2 regions of the Paenibacillus sp. FSL H7-689 genome follow, and region 2 is predicted to be linked to the other one. Evidence: predicted binding sites of a transcription regulator. Region 2 holds the regulator's gene; the other holds the start of a gene.
The links. The regulator CtsR, encoded in region 2, represses protease genes until heat stress. The targets are predictions, from matches to a motif close to ATGGTCAATAAAGGTCAAACA.
Positions count from the first base shown of each region.

Region 1: clpP (ATP-dependent Clp endopeptidase proteolytic subunit ClpP) is a predicted target of CtsR. The motif match lies at 5,170-5,190, and genes of this name have one in related genera.

Region 1 is NZ_ASPU01000059.1:34,615-43,827, reverse strand. It holds gene gpmI (2,3-bisphosphoglycerate-independent phosphoglycerate mutase) at 1-337, opposite strand, end outside; gene tpiA (triose-phosphate isomerase) at 339-1,091, opposite strand; gene C170_RS26885 (phosphoglycerate kinase) at 1,128-2,309, opposite strand; gene gap (type I glyceraldehyde-3-phosphate dehydrogenase) at 2,461-3,468, opposite strand; gene C170_RS26875 (sugar-binding transcriptional regulator) at 3,575-4,600, opposite strand; tRNA gene C170_RS26870 (tRNA-Arg) at 5,028-5,102, shown strand; gene clpP (ATP-dependent Clp endopeptidase proteolytic subunit ClpP) at 5,279-5,875, shown strand; gene C170_RS26860 (stalk domain-containing protein) at 6,043-7,140, opposite strand; gene C170_RS26855 (SIMPL domain-containing protein) at 7,530-8,282, opposite strand; gene C170_RS26850 (HPr family phosphocarrier protein) at 8,439-8,708, opposite strand; gene whiA (DNA-binding protein WhiA) at 8,938-9,213, opposite strand, start outside.
Region 2 is NZ_ASPU01000008.1:992-10,204, forward strand. It holds gene C170_RS05355 (GNAT family N-acetyltransferase) at 1-621, shown strand, start outside; gene C170_RS05360 (CtsR family transcriptional regulator) at 1,083-1,544, shown strand; gene C170_RS05365 (UvrB/UvrC motif-containing protein) at 1,576-2,100, shown strand; gene C170_RS05370 (protein arginine kinase) at 2,129-3,199, shown strand; gene C170_RS05375 (ATP-dependent Clp protease ATP-binding subunit) at 3,385-5,847, shown strand; gene radA (DNA repair protein RadA) at 6,120-7,487, shown strand; gene disA (DNA integrity scanning diadenylate cyclase DisA) at 7,501-8,577, shown strand; gene pssA (CDP-diacylglycerol--serine O-phosphatidyltransferase) at 8,623-9,213, shown strand, end outside.

The sequences.
Region 1 (9,213 bases), on a different contig from region 2:
GAAGTTTTTTGCCGCTTTGTTTCGCTTCACGAACGGCTTTGACAAGTGTTTCATTGTCGTAGAACTCGCCGTCACGAATGGATTTGGAGATACGGGTCAAATCCTGGTATACGATCCGGCCGGCACCAATGTTCAGGTGACCTACCTCGGAATTTCCCATTTGCCCTTCTGGCAAACCTACAGCTTCACCGCATGCAGTGAGCGTTGTATGTGGGAATTGGCTCATGAAACGGTCATAGTTCGGTTTCTTGGCTTGCGCTACCGCATTGCCTTCCACCGTGTTACGCAGACCAAAGCCATCCATGATGATCAGTGCTACAGGTTTTGGAGCTGTCATCTTACTTCGCCCCCTCAACAAGCGCGATGAACGAAGCCGGCTGCAAGCTGGCACCGCCAACAAGTGCGCCGTCGATGTCGCTTTGTCCGAGGTATTCTGTTACGTTCTCTGGTTTAACACTGCCGCCGTATTGAATACGAACTGCATTCGCAACCGTCTCGTTGTACAGATCCTTCACCAGCGTACGGATGTAAGCAATAACTTCATTCGCATCTTGGGAAGTGGAGGATTTGCCTGTACCAATCGCCCAGATTGGCTCATAAGCGATAACAACTTGTGCCGCTTGCTCTGCAGACAGACCTGCAAAAGCAGCTACTGTTTGCACTTTGCATACGTCTTTTGTTTGGTTCGCTTCACGCTCTTCAAGCGTCTCACCAAGGCAGAAGATTGGAGTCAATCCGTGACGGAATGCTGCATGCAACTTTTTATTGACAGTCTCATCGGTTTCCGCAAAATATTGACGGCGCTCCGAGTGACCAATAATGACATAATCCACACCCAGGTCTTTCAGCATCACGCCGCTGATTTCACCTGTGAATGCACCGTTATCTTCAAAATGAAGATTTTGTGCACCAATTTTGATGTTTGTGCCTTTAACAGCTTCTACCAGGGATGGCAGATTTGTAAACGGTGCGCAGATTACAGTTTCCACGCCTTCAACTTCCGCTTTTCCTTTAACTTCCTGAATGAAGTCATTGGATTCGGAAACCGTTTTGAACATTTTCCAGTTACCTGCGATAATCGGTGTTCTCATGGGTTTCAACTCCTTCATGCTATAGGCTACTAAAACTTACTTGTCGTTCAATGCCACTACGCCTGGAAGTACTTTACCTTCCATGAACTCGAGCGATGCACCGCCACCTGTAGAGATGTGGTTCATCTTGTCAGCCAATTTGAACTTCTCAGCTGCTGCTGCGGAGTCACCGCCACCAATTACAGTGTAAGCTTCTGTCTCAGCGCAAGCTTCCGCTACTGCACGAGTACCGTGGGAGAATGGCTCGATTTCAAATACGCCCATTGGTCCGTTCCACACAACCAATTTGGAGTTTTTGATTACATCAGCATAGATCTCACGTGTTTTAGGACCGATGTCGATACCCTCCCAATCTGCTGGGATACCATCGATGTCAACGATTTGTGTGTTTGCTTTCGCACTGAAATCGTCAGACACTACGATATCTACCGGCAGGTAGAAGTTTTTGCCCAATTTTTTCGCTTTTTCGATAAAACCAAGAGCAACATCAAGTTTGGAGTCATCCAGCAAGGATTGTCCAATTTCATGTCCTTGTGCTTTGAAGAACGTGTAAGTCAGACCGCCACCGATGATTACGTTGTCTGCAATGTTCAGCAGGTTGTCGATTACATCGATTTTGTCCTTAACTTTGGATCCACCAATAATAGCTGTGAAAGGACGCTCAGGGTTGGAGATTGCTTTACCCAACACTTCAAGTTCTTTCTCCATCAACAAACCGGACACTGCTGGAAGCAAGTGAGCGATTCCTTCAGTCGAAGCGTGTGCTCTGTGAGCCGCGCCAAACGCATCGTTAACGAAAACGTCAGCCAGTTCAGCAAATTGTTTTGCCAGTTCCGGATCGTTTTTCTCTTCGCCTGCGTGGAAACGAACGTTTTCAAGCAACAATACGTCGCCGTTGTTCAGTTCAGCGATTTGAGCTTTAACAGCGTCACCAACAGAACCGTCAGCTTTAACAACTGTTTTACCAAGCAATTCAGACAAACGCTCAGCTGCTGGAGTCAAACGCAAGGATTCAACCACTTCGCCGTTAGGACGACCCATGTGGCTTGCCAAAATGACTTTAGCGCCTTTTTCAATCAAGAAGTTGATTGTAGGAAGCGTTGCACGAATACGTTTGTCATCTGTAATTTTACCATCTTCGAGCGGCACATTGAAATCTACACGGACAAAAGCCCGTTTTCCTGTCAATTCGATATCGCGTACACTTTTTTTGTTCATCTGTATTTCCTCCGCACCCATGTATTTGGTGGACCAATCAAGAGCTAAAATCCCTCGTAAATCCTGGTGTTTTTGAGAAATTTGCAAAATGTAGATATATAAAGAGCGGAAACAATATAGCATCTGTTTCCGCTCTATGTTATTACAGATATTACTTAATCATTTTTGCAAAGTGCTCCAAAGTGCGAACCAATTGTGCAGTGTAGGACATTTCATTGTCATACCAAGCTACAGTTTTAACCAATTGTTGGTCGCCAACAGTCAGAACTTTAGTTTGAGTTGCATCAAACAGGGAACCGAAAGTGATTCCTTGGATATCGGAAGATACGATTTCGTCTTCTGTGTATCCGAAAGTTTCTGGATCGGAAGCTTCTTGCATAGCTGCGTTAACTTCTTCAGCAGTTACTTTTTTGTTCAGAACAGTTACGAGCTCAGTCAGGGAACCAGTAGCTACTGGTACACGTTGAGCTGCACCATCAAGGATGCCTTGCAGTTCTGGGATTACCAGACCGATTGCTTTAGCAGCACCAGTTGTGTTAGGGATGATGTTTTCAGCTGCTGCGCGAGCACGACGGAAGTCACCTTTAGGGTGTGGAGCATCCAACGTGTTTTGGTCGCCAGTGTAAGCGTGAATTGTAGTCATCAAACCTTGAACGATTCCGAATTTGTCTTGCAGTGTTTTTGCCATAGGTGCCAGGCAGTTTGTTGTGCAAGATGCGCCGGAGATTACAGTTTCAGTACCGTCGAGGATTTCATGGTTTACGTTGTAAACGATGGTTTTCATGTCGCCAGTAGCTGGTGCGGAGATAACAACTTTCTTAGCTCCACCTTTCAAGTGTTTCTCAGCTGCTTCTTTAGTTGTGAAGAAACCAGTACATTCCAGAACGATATCTACGCCCAGGTCGCCCCAAGGAAGTTCTTCTGGGTTACGGTTAGCCAATACTTTAACTTCTTTGCCGTTCACTTTGAAGAAGCCATCGTGTACTTCAACATCGCCATCGAAGCGACCTTGAGTTGTATCATATTTGAGCAAATGAGCGAGCATTTTAGCGTCAGTCAAGTCGTTGATTGCTACTACCTCGATGCCTGCTACATTTTGAATACGGCGGAATGCCAAGCGTCCAATACGTCCAAAACCGTTAATACCTACTTTAATCATGAGTAAGTTCCTCCCAAGTTTTGATTAATTTTTTATGAAACTTATATATTCAAGACAGACGGTGAAGTCCGTCAAGACAACAATAGTTGTGATACAAAGTAAAACCTTATTCCATTTCAGCAACGATGACTTCGGCAGCAGCCTCATCAATAATCAGAATATCTTCCTGACCAAATCGTAACACGGAATGTATAGCAGCAGCTTTGCTTTTGCCACCTGCAATTCCAATCACAACATCGGTTCGTTCAATATCCTGAAGTCGCATACCCAGTGTAAGCATGGTATGTACCACCTTACCCTGATCATTAAAGTAATAACCGAAAGATTCAGATACGGCCCCTTGCTCCTGAAGTTCATCTATAATCTCCGTCGCAAGTTTGCGTCTTTTGGCCATCTCTACGGCATCACCAATTCCATGAATAACAATCCGTGATTGCCTGATCAGCTGCAGAATCTCCTGAACACTAGGGTCCTGGATTAATGATTCATAGGCATGATCACTGAGCAAATCCGGTACATGCAGGAGTTTGTATTGCGCCCCTACCCGTTTTGCCATTGTGGATGCGATCGTATTAGCCTGAATTTCAAGGCTTTCTCCAAGTCCACCGCGTGCTGGTACGAACCAGACACCTTTGAGCGATGTTGGCGGATTTAGTTGTTCTGCGACTTCGGCCGTTGTTGAACCACCAGTAACGGCGACAACGTCGTTGTCACTCATGATATTGCCGAGAGCCTTCGCTCCGGCTCTGCCCAGTTCCCTTTTGGCAAATGGAGAAACGTCCGAATCGCCAGGAACCACAACTACCTTTTGCAGACCGTAGGCTTGCTTGATGCGCTCTTCCAGCTCGGATAATCCGAACAACTCTTTGGCTACGGGCTCTAACTGCTGCAGCAAATCATACCCTGCCTCGCTGATCTTCATTCCTGCACTGTCAATTTCAATAAGTCCCTGAGCCTTTAACAGATCGGTCTCAGCCCTCAGAACCCGCTCGGTCATCTGCATGGAATTAGCTAACGTTCTCCGTCCGATCACATCCGATAACATGATCTGTTGTAGAATCGTATACCTCTTTTTCAAGATATCCATGAGATCAGGCAGAAGCTGCTTTTGTACTTCTAAAATCGTTCGCATGCTTTCCACTCCCGCAAGTTCTCGTTCTAAGCTCTCTTTCATGGCCCTAAAACGTCCCGGGTTAACTTTTTAAGTCCCACGTCTATTCTACCTAAAACTGACGTGACATGCAAGTGTTTCAACGTGTTATTTCGACACGCATTCAGCGTTTGTACGCGCCTATTTTCACAATCCTAGACTTCCATGATCAAGGACTAGCTCACGCATACCATATATAGAAGAAACAAATGAATTCAATCTACATATCGCTCAGAATCACATTTCATACGGCATGTCCAAAACCTCTAATAGCATTTACTTAAATGCACTCTTTATCCACTCTTCTTCATCATGATCATTTTTAGCTCAATCCAAACCAACATACATAACGAACTGCTTGCAATTAAATATTCCATGAGCTATAATCATTATTGCTGTCACATAATGTGCGCCCGTGGTCCAATGGATATGACGTAGGCCTCCGAAGCCTGAGATCCAAGTTCGATTCTTGGCGGGCGCGCCATTTTTATTTAACAGCTCATAACCCATTTAACCAATGAAACCGGAAAGGTTTCTTTTTTTTGCAAGTTAGTTTGACTTTCTTTGACTTTTTGTTTGGAATTGTTTATTATGTGGGTAATACGGTAACAGTTTAAGTATAAACACCAATAACATTTACATTCCAAGGAGGTTTTTCACGTGAGTTTTATTCCAATGGTCGTTGAACAGAGCAACCGGGGTGAGCGCGCCTACGACATCTACTCCAGATTGCTGAAGGATCGTATTATTTTCCTTGGTAGCGATGTTAATGACGTAGTGGCTAATGCCATTATGGCACAGATGTTGTTCCTGGCTGCGGAAGATCCGGAGAAAGACATTCACTTATACATCAACAGCCCAGGCGGATCGATTACAGCCGGTATGGCCATTTACGATACAATGCAATTCATCAAACCGGATGTATCTACCATCTGTGTAGGTATGGCGGCTTCCATGGGTGCATTCTTGCTGAATGCCGGTGCAAAAGGTAAACGTTTTGCATTACCAAACAGTGAAATTATGATTCACCAACCACTTGGTGGTGCACAAGGTCAGGCTTCTGACATCGAAATCCGTGCTCGTCGCATCCTGAAAATGCGTGATACGTTGAACCGCATCATCTCTGAGCGTTCAGGTCAACCGCTGGAGCGGATTGAGAAAGATACAGATCGTGACTACTTCATGAGTGCTGCTGAAGCCGCCGATTACGGTATCATTGATAAAGTCATCGAAAACGTAGGATCACAAGGCATCTAAGTGTGACGTAGACCACGGTCTATGCGTTAACATAATCAACACCTAACGTAATCAGCAACATATAATTGTGTTGTCTATACGAGAAGAAGCCCTCATCATAATTATGATGGGGGCTTCTTTTTTCATTTTATAAGGAAGAAAACTTAAGAGTGCATAATAATGATTCTTTATTTGGTTCCATTTACATTATTGAAAGGTTCCGTGCCTTTAGGGAGAAGCTCTTTGTACGTAAATGGCATTTCAGGGAATCCCTCTGCGTACGCCGTATACTCATACAACTGGAAGAACACAACTACACCCGTTGGTGTCACATAGAAATCTTGATCTTTATTTAACCCTTTATAACCGTCGAGGTATCCACCGCGGGCTTTCAGTTGTTCACCCACTTTTTTACTCAACGTCTCGCGCATGGTTTTGTTATTTTGCAGCACATCATCTAACGTAAGCTCCTTACCTGTGTCCAGTGCAAAGGTGTGGCCCGTACGGTACGTCATACCATGAGCGCCAGCATAATCTTCGTATCGTTGTGTAATGAGTCCCAGCACGCCTTTTTCGTTGTACGTCACTACATAGGAGCTCTCAAATGCATATGGACGGTTGGCTGTTGCACCGCCGAATTCAGATGTCTGTTTCTTGAAGTCAGCTACATACGCATCCACTTCGTCTTTCAACACTTTGTTGATCGCCGCTTCAGCTTCTTTGCTGGCAAGTCCACTCACTTGCGGATATTGAACATCTACTTCAGCATTTTTTACAGTAACATTAACTGTTGCCGCTTTAATTTTAACGTTATTTTGTTTCACTTTGCTGAGTGTCAACGTTTTGGTTTTGCTATCCCAATTCCCCTGTACACCCAGATAATCTCTCATTGCCGAGAATGGGATATATAATCTGCCGTTGATCAGCTTTGCGTCCACTTGAGGATAATAGTTGTTAATTCGAACACTCGGCTCGCCATCCAATAGGCTGATCGTCATTGTGTTATTGGCTGCTGTCAAAGCGTACTCTTTGGTTTTCGCATCATATTTCAGCGTTCCACCTGCCACATCTTTAACTGCCGTAAGAGATACCCAAGTTGAACCACCTTGAAGAAGTCCTTTTTGAGTCAGTGTTTTTCCACCCGACTTCAGGGTCACCTCAGCTGTGGTTGTCACTTTCGAGGATACCGATGCCGCCTGAACCGAACTGTCCTGCCACACCGAACCGCTACCTACAATAATTCCTGCTGCGAGCAATGCACTTGTCCATTTTTTCCATGATGTCATATATAAAACTCCTCTCCGAATTCACAATTAGGGATCATTGCGTATGTAATCCTGACCTGATCGCATATCTCATACGCTCACCTCTCTATTATAATTAACCCGATTTCGGAAAGGTTTACAGCTCGAGTTACAATGTTGATGAATATCAGTAGGAAAATATATGGGGATATGACCTTTTTGTCACGAACAACTATACAAAAAAGATACCAATATACAACATTTCATGTTGCTTCGAATAAAGTTCCCTCCTATCTAACTTCATCAAAGTTTGCTTTTCCAACAAAAAAAGACTCTGTCCACAGGACAAAGTCTTTGTCATTATTTCGTTGTACCCTTCAAATGACACTTATAAAGGTTACTTGAGCTTACAATCCTTAGTTCACTCTTGTTTATTTCATTTCATACGTGATATTCAGGATTGTGCTTACTTTAACCTGGCCTGTTTCAATCTCAGTGCCACCTGCTGTATCTTGTGCTTTGGACATCAACGCCTCGCTTGCATAGAATACAGGCACATTGGCATCACCTTGGCTCACGGAAAGAACAGCACCCAGTTGACGTTTAACTGCTTTTGCAATGGCGCCCGCTTTCACATCTGCATTGGCAACAGCTTTTTCAATCACTTGGGACTCATAACTTTCCGGATTTTCTACAGTAAAGCGCACGTTTTCAATATTGTTGGCACCCGCACCCGAAGCAGCATCGAGCAACTCGCCAATCTTATCCATCTGACGATATGTGACTGTCAGCGTATGATGCGCTGTATATCCTTTAATTTGTTGTCCGTCTTTTTCGCTATACGTATAGTTGGGTTGTACAGAGAACTGACTCGTTTGAATGTCGTCTGCACTGATCTTCCACGTATTCTTCAGCAAGTTGGATACCTTTTGAACTTTGGCAGCATTCGCTTTTTGAGCAGATGCAGCTGTCTCTGCAGTACTGTTCACACCAATGGACAGATAAGCGATATCAGGCTTCACCTGAATCTCACCTTTACCCACAACATTAATCACATTCTGTTGTACACCCTGAACCTCTGCAGCGTAAGCATAGTTACCTGGTGCAACCCATGCTGTTCCTCCAATAAGCAACGTACTTGCCACCAGCACCGCACCAAACGGTTTCATCCATTGTTTACCCATCACGATAGCCTCCTTATGTGTTAACATCTCAAACTTTAAACGATTTGATACCTTAACAGACGGGACAAATTCCATAATGTTGCACTTGACGATAGCATAAACGTGAAAAACACAAAAAAGCCCCTTTCGGGACTTCTTCATTAGATTGATCATATCTTATTGGTTTTCGAGCTCTTCCTTGCTTACCAGACTAACTAAAGCGTTTACAGCCTGTTCGGCATCCGCGCCTTCTGCACTAATCTGGATTTCCGTACCTGTGCTAATTGCAAGGCTCATGATCCCCATGATACTTTTTGCATTAACTTTTTTGTCGTCCTTCTCGACGAACACTTCAGACGAGTACTTATTCGCTTCTTGAACGAACAGTGCCGCAGGTCTGGCATGGAGACCCGTTTTCAAACGGACAACTACCGGGTGCTTTGTCATGGAAACTTACCCCCTATTATGAAATCTGGACATTAAATACACAATTATATTTATACAACATTATACCATTAACCCGTGCAGGACACTAGAAGAAAAAACTCAGGGTGCTTTGGAGGACATTATCTTGCCCTAATTTCATCTTTTGCACAGCGCATCCAATGACCTAAGTGAGTCTCCCAGATCCTTAACGGCTGACTTTCCCGACCTTGTTACTTTACCCTACTCCGTCTTAACCATAACGTTCTGTGCGTACTTTCTCAGCCAGCTCATCAATTTTACGAAGCCGATGGTTCACTCCCGACTTGCTGACTGTACCTTTAAGGAGCTCGCCAACTTCCTTCAAGTTGATATCCGGATGAGCGAGTCGAACTTCCGCCACTTCGCGAAGCTTCTCAGGCAAAGATTCCAGACCAACTTCCTTTTGTAACAACCGGATATTATCGATTTGCCTCACCGCCGCTCCGATGGTCTTATTCAGGTTGGCGGTCTCACAATTGACAATCCG
Region 2 (9,213 bases):
GTTCTTGTTAATGGGACCAGCCAGAAGGCTGTATATTACGATGAAGCTGATGCAGCACAAGGTTATCTTTTATATGAGGTTAAGGAAAATAAATTTACCATTAAAGAGATCATCTATCTGAATGAAGAGGCTAGGCAAGGGCTGTGGACCTTTATTGCTAACCATGATTCCATGATCCAGGAAGTTACGTTGCAGGCGCCTGCCAGTGATACGCTTGCCTTCCAATTGGATAATCCACGGATTCAGCAGGAGATTGTACCTTATTTTATGGCGCGTATCGTTAGTGTAGAGCAGTTTATATCCCAGTATCCATTTGCAAGCCAGGACTCACCGGTGCAGATTGTACTTCAGGTAGAAGATGCCCACGCTCCATGGAATGAAGGGGTATGGCAATTAAACGTGGCAATGAACGGAACAGCGTCCATATGGAAAACATCGGAGCCAATTACTGATGATCAGATCATTAAGGTGGATATTCAATCCCTTACCGCGGTCCTGATGGGATATCGCAGACCAACGGAAATGGCACGAATCGGAAGAATTCACGGACCGAACACAGCAATCAAGGCTTTGGAACAAGCGATTCCTGAACGGGAAACCTATTTGCTCGATTTCTTCTGATGACTATTCCCACTGCTCCATTTAACTTGATTAGCTTATATAGAAATACGGCGTGATTGAAAGACCAATGGACTTCTCCAGCAATTTTGGGGAGGTTTTTTTGTGTCCGGGGAATATTTCGTGTAAAATCGTAAAAAATGAATAGTGACCCCACTTGGCAAAACCACAAAATATGCTATAATGGTTATAAAGTCAAAGAAAGTCAAAGTCAACTAAAGGTTTAATACTTAAGTAGCTTTCTTTCTACAATCTGATGCATGATCGCCAATATACGGGATTCATTTCATCAGAGGATCAAGGGAATATTAAAGGACCTTCGTGCTTCCTTCGCTCTCCTGTTGGCACCTGTGGAAGCAAGATTCGCTGTTTCCCTGATTGGTTAAATGGGTAGAGAAGGTGTACTCTGTGGGGGCGTGTGGGTCCTTATTGACTTAACGTTTCAGACAGTGGAGGATGATTGGATGCGTAATATCTCTGATATTATCGAACGATATCTGAAGAGTATTTTGCATGAAAGTCCCGAAGGAATGGTTGAAATTCAGCGTAATGATCTGGCAGATCAATTCTCATGTGTACCTTCCCAGATCAATTATGTCATCAGCACACGTTTTACACTCGAGAAGGGATACCTGGTAGAGAGTAAACGTGGCGGTGGTGGTTATGTTCGCATACAGCGCATTGAATTACCGGCCCAATCAGCTCTGCATAATCATTTGCACCATAGTATTGGTGAAGAGATCGGGCAGACAGCTGCCGAAGGTCTGATCTATCAATTGGAAGAAGCGCGCTTCTTGAGCAAGCGGGAAGCCGGGTTGATGCGAGCTGCTGTATCTAGAGAGGTTATATTGGTCAAACTTCCTTACCGGGATCAAATTCGTGCCAGAATGTTGAAGGCGATGTTAATATCTTTGCTCGGTAAATGAAAACTATCGGGGTCAAAGGAGGTACATCAATATGCTGTGCCAAGAATGCAATAAACGTCCGGCGACACTTCATTTTACGAAAATCGTAAATGGAGAGAAGACGGAATTCCATATTTGTGAGTCATGTGCCCGTGAAAAAGGGGAAATGATCCCTGGAACAGCAGGTGGGTTTTCCATTCACAACTTGTTGTCCGGATTGCTTGATTTTGATCCAGCCGGCAAAAGTGGATCGGCAGGAACACCACCTGCAAAAGCTCTTCAATGTGAAGAGTGTGGTATGACGTACGCACAATTTAGTAAGATAGGACGCTTCGGCTGCAGTTCATGTTATAAATATTTTGACAGCCGTCTGGATCCTTTGTTCAAGCGGGTTCATGGTAATACGTCCCATGTAGGCAAAGTGCCTGCACGAGCTGGTGGTCGCATCAAGGTGAAACGGCAAATCGCTGATCTGAAGCGTGAGCTCCAGGAGAGCATCGCGCAAGAGGAATTTGAAGAGGCGGCCCAGATCCGTGACCAGATCAGAGGACTTGAAAAAGGAATAGCTCAGGAGTAAAGTTTGTCATGAGTAGGAGGGATGCGTAATGCCTAATCTGCGCTTTACAGAGAAGGCGCTCAGCGACTGGATGCGCAGTGATGCGGCTGATTCCGAAATTGTCATTAGCAGCCGTGTCCGGATTGCACGCAACCTTCAGCATGTTCCGTTTCCGATGCTGGCTTCCAATGAGCAATCGGAAGAGGTGCTGAATAAGCTGAGCGAAGTACTTCAATACGATGACGTTCATGCCTTTGGGGATTTTCATACGTTGGATCTGATCGATATTGACGAACTCGACAAACGGGTGCTGGTGGAGAAACATCTCATCAGTCCAAGTCTTGCGAATGAATCCAGGAATGGTGCGGTTATTCTCAGTGAGGATGAGTCTGTCAGTATTATGATTAATGAAGAGGATCATCTTCGTATCCAGTGCCTCTATCCGGGGTTCCAGGTGAAAGAAGCCTGGGAGAAAGCTTCCGCAATAGATGATGCTTTTGAAGCGCATGTGGATTATGCTTTTGATGATCGCAGAGGATACTTAACCAGCTGTCCTACTAATGTAGGTACAGGTGTCAGAGCATCGGTTATGATGCACTTGCCTGCCCTCGTGATGACACAGCAGATAGGCCGTATTCTAACCGCAGTTTCCCAAGTGGGATTGACGGTAAGAGGAATATACGGTGAAGGTAGCGAGGCGATGGGTAACCTGTTCCAGATCTCGAACCAGATTACATTGGGACAGACCGAACAGGAAGTCATTGAGAACCTGCATGGTGTTGTGTTACAGATGATTGGTCATGAACGTACAGCCAGAGAACGGTTAATTACCGACTCCAGACTGCGGATTACGGATCGTGTCATGCGTTCTTATGGCATATTGTCTCATGCAGCTATTGTTGATTCCAAGGAAGCTGCACAGCGCTTATCGGATGTACGCCTTGGCGTGGATCTCGGATTGTTGGATGGACTGTCCATTACGGTAATGAATGAGTTGAATGTCATGACACAGCCGGGGTTTTTGCAGAAAACATTCGGGGAAGATATGCGCACAGATGAGCGTGACATCTACCGTGCTCAGTTGATTCGTGATACGATCAATGCAGCGAAGCAGTCCTAGTTTAGCCTGATATTGTATTGAATTATGGTTTCATGCCGCATTGCGGCTTTTATATAATAAGGCATGTACAAATGCCGAATGACTTTATTCGCAGCACGGCTGCAAACAAAAATGATATGAAGAATACGACGGTTATTTCATTATATGACCCTCGTTTTATCCAAAACCATGGAGGTGCAGGAGATATGATGTTTGGAAGATTTACGGAACGGGCCCAAAAGGTGCTCGCACTCGCGCAGGAAGAAGCTGTCCGTCTCGGTCATAATAACATCGGTACTGAGCATATTTTGCTCGGCCTCATTCGTGAAGGCGAAGGCATCGCAGCCAAAGCACTGATCGGCCTGGGACTCGGATTGGAAAAAATTCAGGATGAAGTAGAAACGCTGATTGGCCGTGGCCAAGAGCAACCTACCAACATTGCATATACGCCACGTGCGAAAAAAGTAATTGAACTGTCTATGGATGAAGCTCGTAAATTGGGCCACACTTATGTAGGCACAGAGCATATCCTGCTTGGATTGATTCGTGAAGGCGAGGGTGTTGCAGCACGTGTGCTCAATAACCTGGGAATTAGCCTGAACAAAGCACGGCAACAAGTGCTGCAATTGCTTGGCAGCAGTGAAGCTGTATCCAGTCATAATGGCACACCTGCCAATGTAAGTACACCAACGCTGGACAGTCTGGCACGTGATCTCACGGCTTATGCGAGAGAGAACAACCTGGACCCAGTCATTGGACGTAGCAAAGAAATTGAGCGTGTCATTCAGGTGCTCAGCCGTCGTACCAAGAACAACCCGGTATTGATCGGTGAGCCAGGTGTAGGTAAAACAGCGATTGCTGAAGGCCTTGCACAAAAAATCATTGCAAATGAGATTCCGGAAACATTGCGCGACAAACGTGTAATGACCCTGGATATGGGTTCTGTAGTCGCTGGAACCAAATATCGTGGTGAGTTCGAAGATCGTCTGAAAAAAATCATGGATGAGATTCGCCAAGCAGGTAACATTGTCCTGTTTATCGACGAATTGCATACCTTGATTGGCGCAGGCGGAGCTGAAGGTGCCATCGATGCTTCTAACATTTTGAAACCGGCTCTGGCCCGTGGAGAATTGCAATGTATCGGTGCGACAACACTGGATGAATATCGTAAATACATCGAGAAGGATGCAGCGCTTGAGCGTCGTTTCCAACCGATTACTGTAGATCAGCCTTCTCCGGAAGAAGCGATTCAAATCTTGCACGGCTTGCGTGACCGTTATGAGGCGCATCACCGCGTGAAAATTACGGACGAAGCAATTGTGCAGGCGGTTAAACTGTCTGACCGTTACATTACAGACCGTTTCCTGCCAGATAAAGCGATTGACCTGATTGATGAAGCGGGTTCCAAAGTAAGATTGAACTCTTACACGATCCCACCAAACCTGAAACAACTGGAAAGCCGTCTGGAAGATATCCGTAAGGAAAAAGACGCTGCAGTTCAAAGTCAGGAGTTCGAAAAAGCAGCAGCTCTGCGTGATACGGAACAAAAAATCCGTGAAGAGCTGGATGTAACGAAGAACCAGTGGAAAGAGAAACAAGGTCGCACCGATTCCGAGGTTACTCCTGAGGATATCGCACAAGTGGTAGCCAGCTGGACTGGAATCCCTGTGAACCAACTGAAAGAAGAAGAGACACAGCGTCTGATGAATCTGGAGTCTATTCTACATGAACGTGTCATCGGTCAGGATGAGGCAGTGAAGTCTGTCAGCCGTGCGGTTCGTCGTGCTCGTGCGGGACTTAAAGATCCAAAACGTCCGATGGGTTCATTCATTTTCCTCGGCCCTACAGGGGTAGGTAAAACAGAACTTGCTCGTGCTCTGGCTGAAGCGATGTTCGGCGATGAAAATGCAGTAATCCGGATTGATATGTCCGAGTATGGTGAGAAGCACTCGACTTCCCGACTTGTCGGAGCGCCTCCAGGATATGTTGGGTACGAAGAAGGTGGTCAGCTGACAGAGAAAGTTCGTCGCAAACCATATTCCGTAGTCTTGCTCGATGAAATCGAGAAAGCACATCCAGAAGTATTCAATATCTTGTTACAAGTGCTTGAGGATGGCCGACTGACGGATTCCAAAGGTCGCGTCGTTGACTTCCGCAATACGCTGATTATCTTGACATCCAACGTGGGTGCCGAAGCGATCAAACGTAACTCTACACTGGGCTTCACTGCAGTTGTAGATGCAGGAGCAGATTATGACAACATGAAGGGGAAAGTAATGGATGAGCTGAAGAAAAGCTTCCGTCCAGAGTTCCTTAACCGGATTGATGAAATTATCGTGTTCCATTCACTCGAAGAAAAACACATCGCTGAAATTGTTACGCTTATGAGTGAAGAACTTCGTAAACGACTGCTCGAACATGAGGTCGATTTCGAACTCACTGATAATGCCAAGTCTTTCCTTGCGAAGTCAGGCTTTGATCCAGCTTACGGTGCGCGTCCGCTTCGTCGGGCAATCCAGAAGCATATCGAAGACAAATTGTCCGAAGAGTTGCTCACAGGTAACGTAACCAAAGGGGATTCATTGCTCATCGACGAAGAGAACGGTGCACTGTCTGTTACGAAAAAAGACGTGGTCGTTCCGTCCAATGAGGAAATCGAAACTAAATAATATTTAGCAAGCTTTGGAGTTAAACCTCAGCTTGTATTGATCCATAATCCTTAATCAAATCCTTCTCGGCTTCGGCCGGGGAGGATTTTTTGCACTTTGGACAGAAGACGGACATGATTATGTCAGGAACATGTGTAAAGTTTGCGATAATCCTTTACGAAAAATCTCAAACAATGGTAAACTTTTAGTAACCCTGCACGTCAGGGAGTTTGGGTGAAATTCGTCGAATAATGCAAAATGCTGTTATAAAATTAAATTATAGGAGTGCTGAAGTGGCCAAAGTTAAAACCAAGTTTCAATGTACGGAATGCGGCTATGAAGCCCCCAAGTGGTACGGTAAGTGTCCAAGTTGTCAGTCATGGAATTCAATGGTGGAAGAAACAGAGACGGTGGTCAAAACACAAGGGAGAAATTCTCCTCTGTTTGACAGTAAAGATAAACCGCTTCCTATCATAGATATAGATAGCGGTCAGGAACCGCGTGTACAGACTGGAATCGGAGAGTTGAACCGGGTATTGGGAGGCGGAATCGTTCCGGGTTCACTCGTTCTGGTGGGCGGAGATCCGGGTATTGGGAAATCAACGTTGATGTTGCAGACGTCCCATGCTTTGACGCATTCGGGTTTGCGTGTGTTATATGTTTCCGGTGAGGAATCAGTCAAGCAAACCAAATTGCGGGCAGACCGTCTCGGGGCACTCTCTGCCGAGTTGTATGTACTGTGTGAAACCAATATGGAACGTGTAGAGGAAGCGGTGGATCAGATCCAGCCGCATTTTCTGGTCATCGACTCCATTCAGACGGTATATCTTCCCGAAGTTACCAGTGCGCCGGGTAGTGTAGCACAGGTAAGGGAATGTACGTCAAGGTTCATGCGGATTGCCAAAGGCAGAGGCATTGCAACGGTTCTTGTGGGGCATGTTACCAAAGAAGGTGCTATTGCCGGTCCACGTATGTTAGAACATATGGTGGATTGCGTGCTTTATTTTGAAGGAGAACGGCATCATACTTATCGCTTACTGCGTGCGGTGAAGAATCGTTTTGGTTCCACCAATGAGATTGGTATTTTTGAAATGGGCGAAGATGGACTTCGTGAAGTGGGCAATCCGTCCGAACTCTTTTTGTCGGAACGTCCACTAGGGGTAGCAGGTTCAACGGTAGTTGCAAGTATGGAGGGTACACGCCCTCTGCTTGTGGAATTGCAGGCGTTGATCTCGACGACCCATTTTCCTTCTCCCCGCCGTATGGCAACAGGGGTAGATCTGCATCGATTAAATCTGATTATTGCAGTGTTGGAGAAACGAATGGGTATGTTCTTACAGACCCAGGATGCATATCTGAACGTGGCTGGTGGAGTACGATTGGATGAGCCCGCTGTAGATTTGGCGGTTGCCGTCAGCATTGCATCCAGTTTGAGAGATGTACCGACCAAGCCGGATGACGTTATCTTTGGCGAGATTGGTCTGACAGGTGAAGTTCGAGCCGTATCACGGGCCGAACAACGAGTGAAGGAAGCCGCAAAGCTGGGCTTCAAACGAGTCATTTTACCAGAAAAAAGCTTAAAGGGCTGGAAACATCCTCGCGGGATACAACTGATCGGTGTGAATACCGTGGCAGATGCACTAGCGGTTGCTTTAGATTAGGGGGCATAACAAGATGAAAGATATGAGCCAACTGGATAATATGAATGAGTTGTTAAGGCTGATCGCACCAGGTACACCTTTCCGCGAAGGTCTGGAAAATGTGCTGCGCGCCAAGACGGGCGCACTGCTTGTTGTAGGATACAGCCCTGAAGTAATGGAAGTGGTGGATGGGGGATTCTCGATTAACTGTGATTTCTCCCCGAACTATCTGTATGAACTCGCCAAGATGGATGGAGCCATTATTCTTAGCGAGGATTTGAAGCGTATTCTTTACGCCAATACCCAGTTAATCCCGGATTCATCTATCTCTTCATCAGAGACGGGGATTCGTCACCGGACGGCAGAGCGTGTAGCAAAGCAAACGGGTAAATTGGTCGTATCCATATCGCAGCGCCGGAATATCATTACCTTGTATCAGGGAACACTTCGTTATTCCCTCAAGGAAATCGGGGTTATTTTGACCAAAGCGAATCAAGCGATCCAAACCCTGGAGAAATACAAAGCGGTATTAACACAGTCCCTTACGAATCTGAGTGCTTCGGAATTTGAGGAATTAGTAACGATTCCTGAAGTGGTTAATGTGATTCAGCGTACCGAAATGGTGATGCGGATCAAAACGGAAATCCAACGGTACATTCATGAACTCGGGAATGAGGGACGACTCATTTCCATGCAAATGGAAGAACTTGTGGGTACAACGGAAGAAGAAGCCTGGTTATTGTATAAAGACTATGCCCGTGACGACAGTGATGACAAAATCCGTGAAATTATCGTGGGACTGAAAAGATTGTCGGACGATGAGTTGCTGGATGCACATCATATTGTCCGTCTGCTCGGCTATCCATCATCAGCGGCTACTTCTGAGGATTCGGTTGCCCCTCGTGGATTCCGGGTATTAAATAAGATCCCCCGCCTGCCCAATGTCATTATCCATAATCTGGTGGATCAATTCGAACAATTGCCTCATGTTATTATGGCTACAATTGAAGAACTGGACGAAGTGGATGGTATTGGTGAAGTTCGTGCCCGGACCATTAAGGAAGGCCTCAAACGTTTGCAGGAGCAGATGTTTATCGACAGACAGATGTAAGGGTTTGCCTATATAAAGGCTTGAAATGGATGAGGTGAAACAACGATGCTAACCAGATTCATTCCGAATCTCTTTACCCTGGGTAATCTGTTTCTTGGAATGATGGCAATTTTGCTTGCGATTGATGGAAATTACAGTTTGGCTGCCATTATGGTCATTGTAGCGATGCTGCTGGATGGTCTGGATGGCCGAGTGGCACGTGCACTCAATGCCCAAAGTGAATTCGGCAAGGAACTGGATTCCTTGTCTGACATGGTTTCCTTTGGTGCAGCACCAGCCCTGATCATATTTATGGTGTCGTTTCAAGATTCGATGCCGATCCTCGCCTGGATCGCAACAGCGGCTTTTCCGATCTGTGGAGCCATTCGTCTTGCTCGATTTAATGTTCGTCCGGGTATTCCCGGATACTTCACAGGTCTGCCGATACCGGCAGCCGGCGGGGTACTGGCCACACTGTCCTTGTTCAATAAGGATATTGGCCCAGTTAGCATGATGATTGCTACATTGCTGTTATCGTATCTGATGGTGAGTTCGCTTAAATATCCCAATTTCAAAAAGGTCGGGTTGCCACGCAAGGCAATCTGGATTGCACCATGGGTTGTGTTATTTGCCATAGCCGTAGCCGTTATTTTCCCA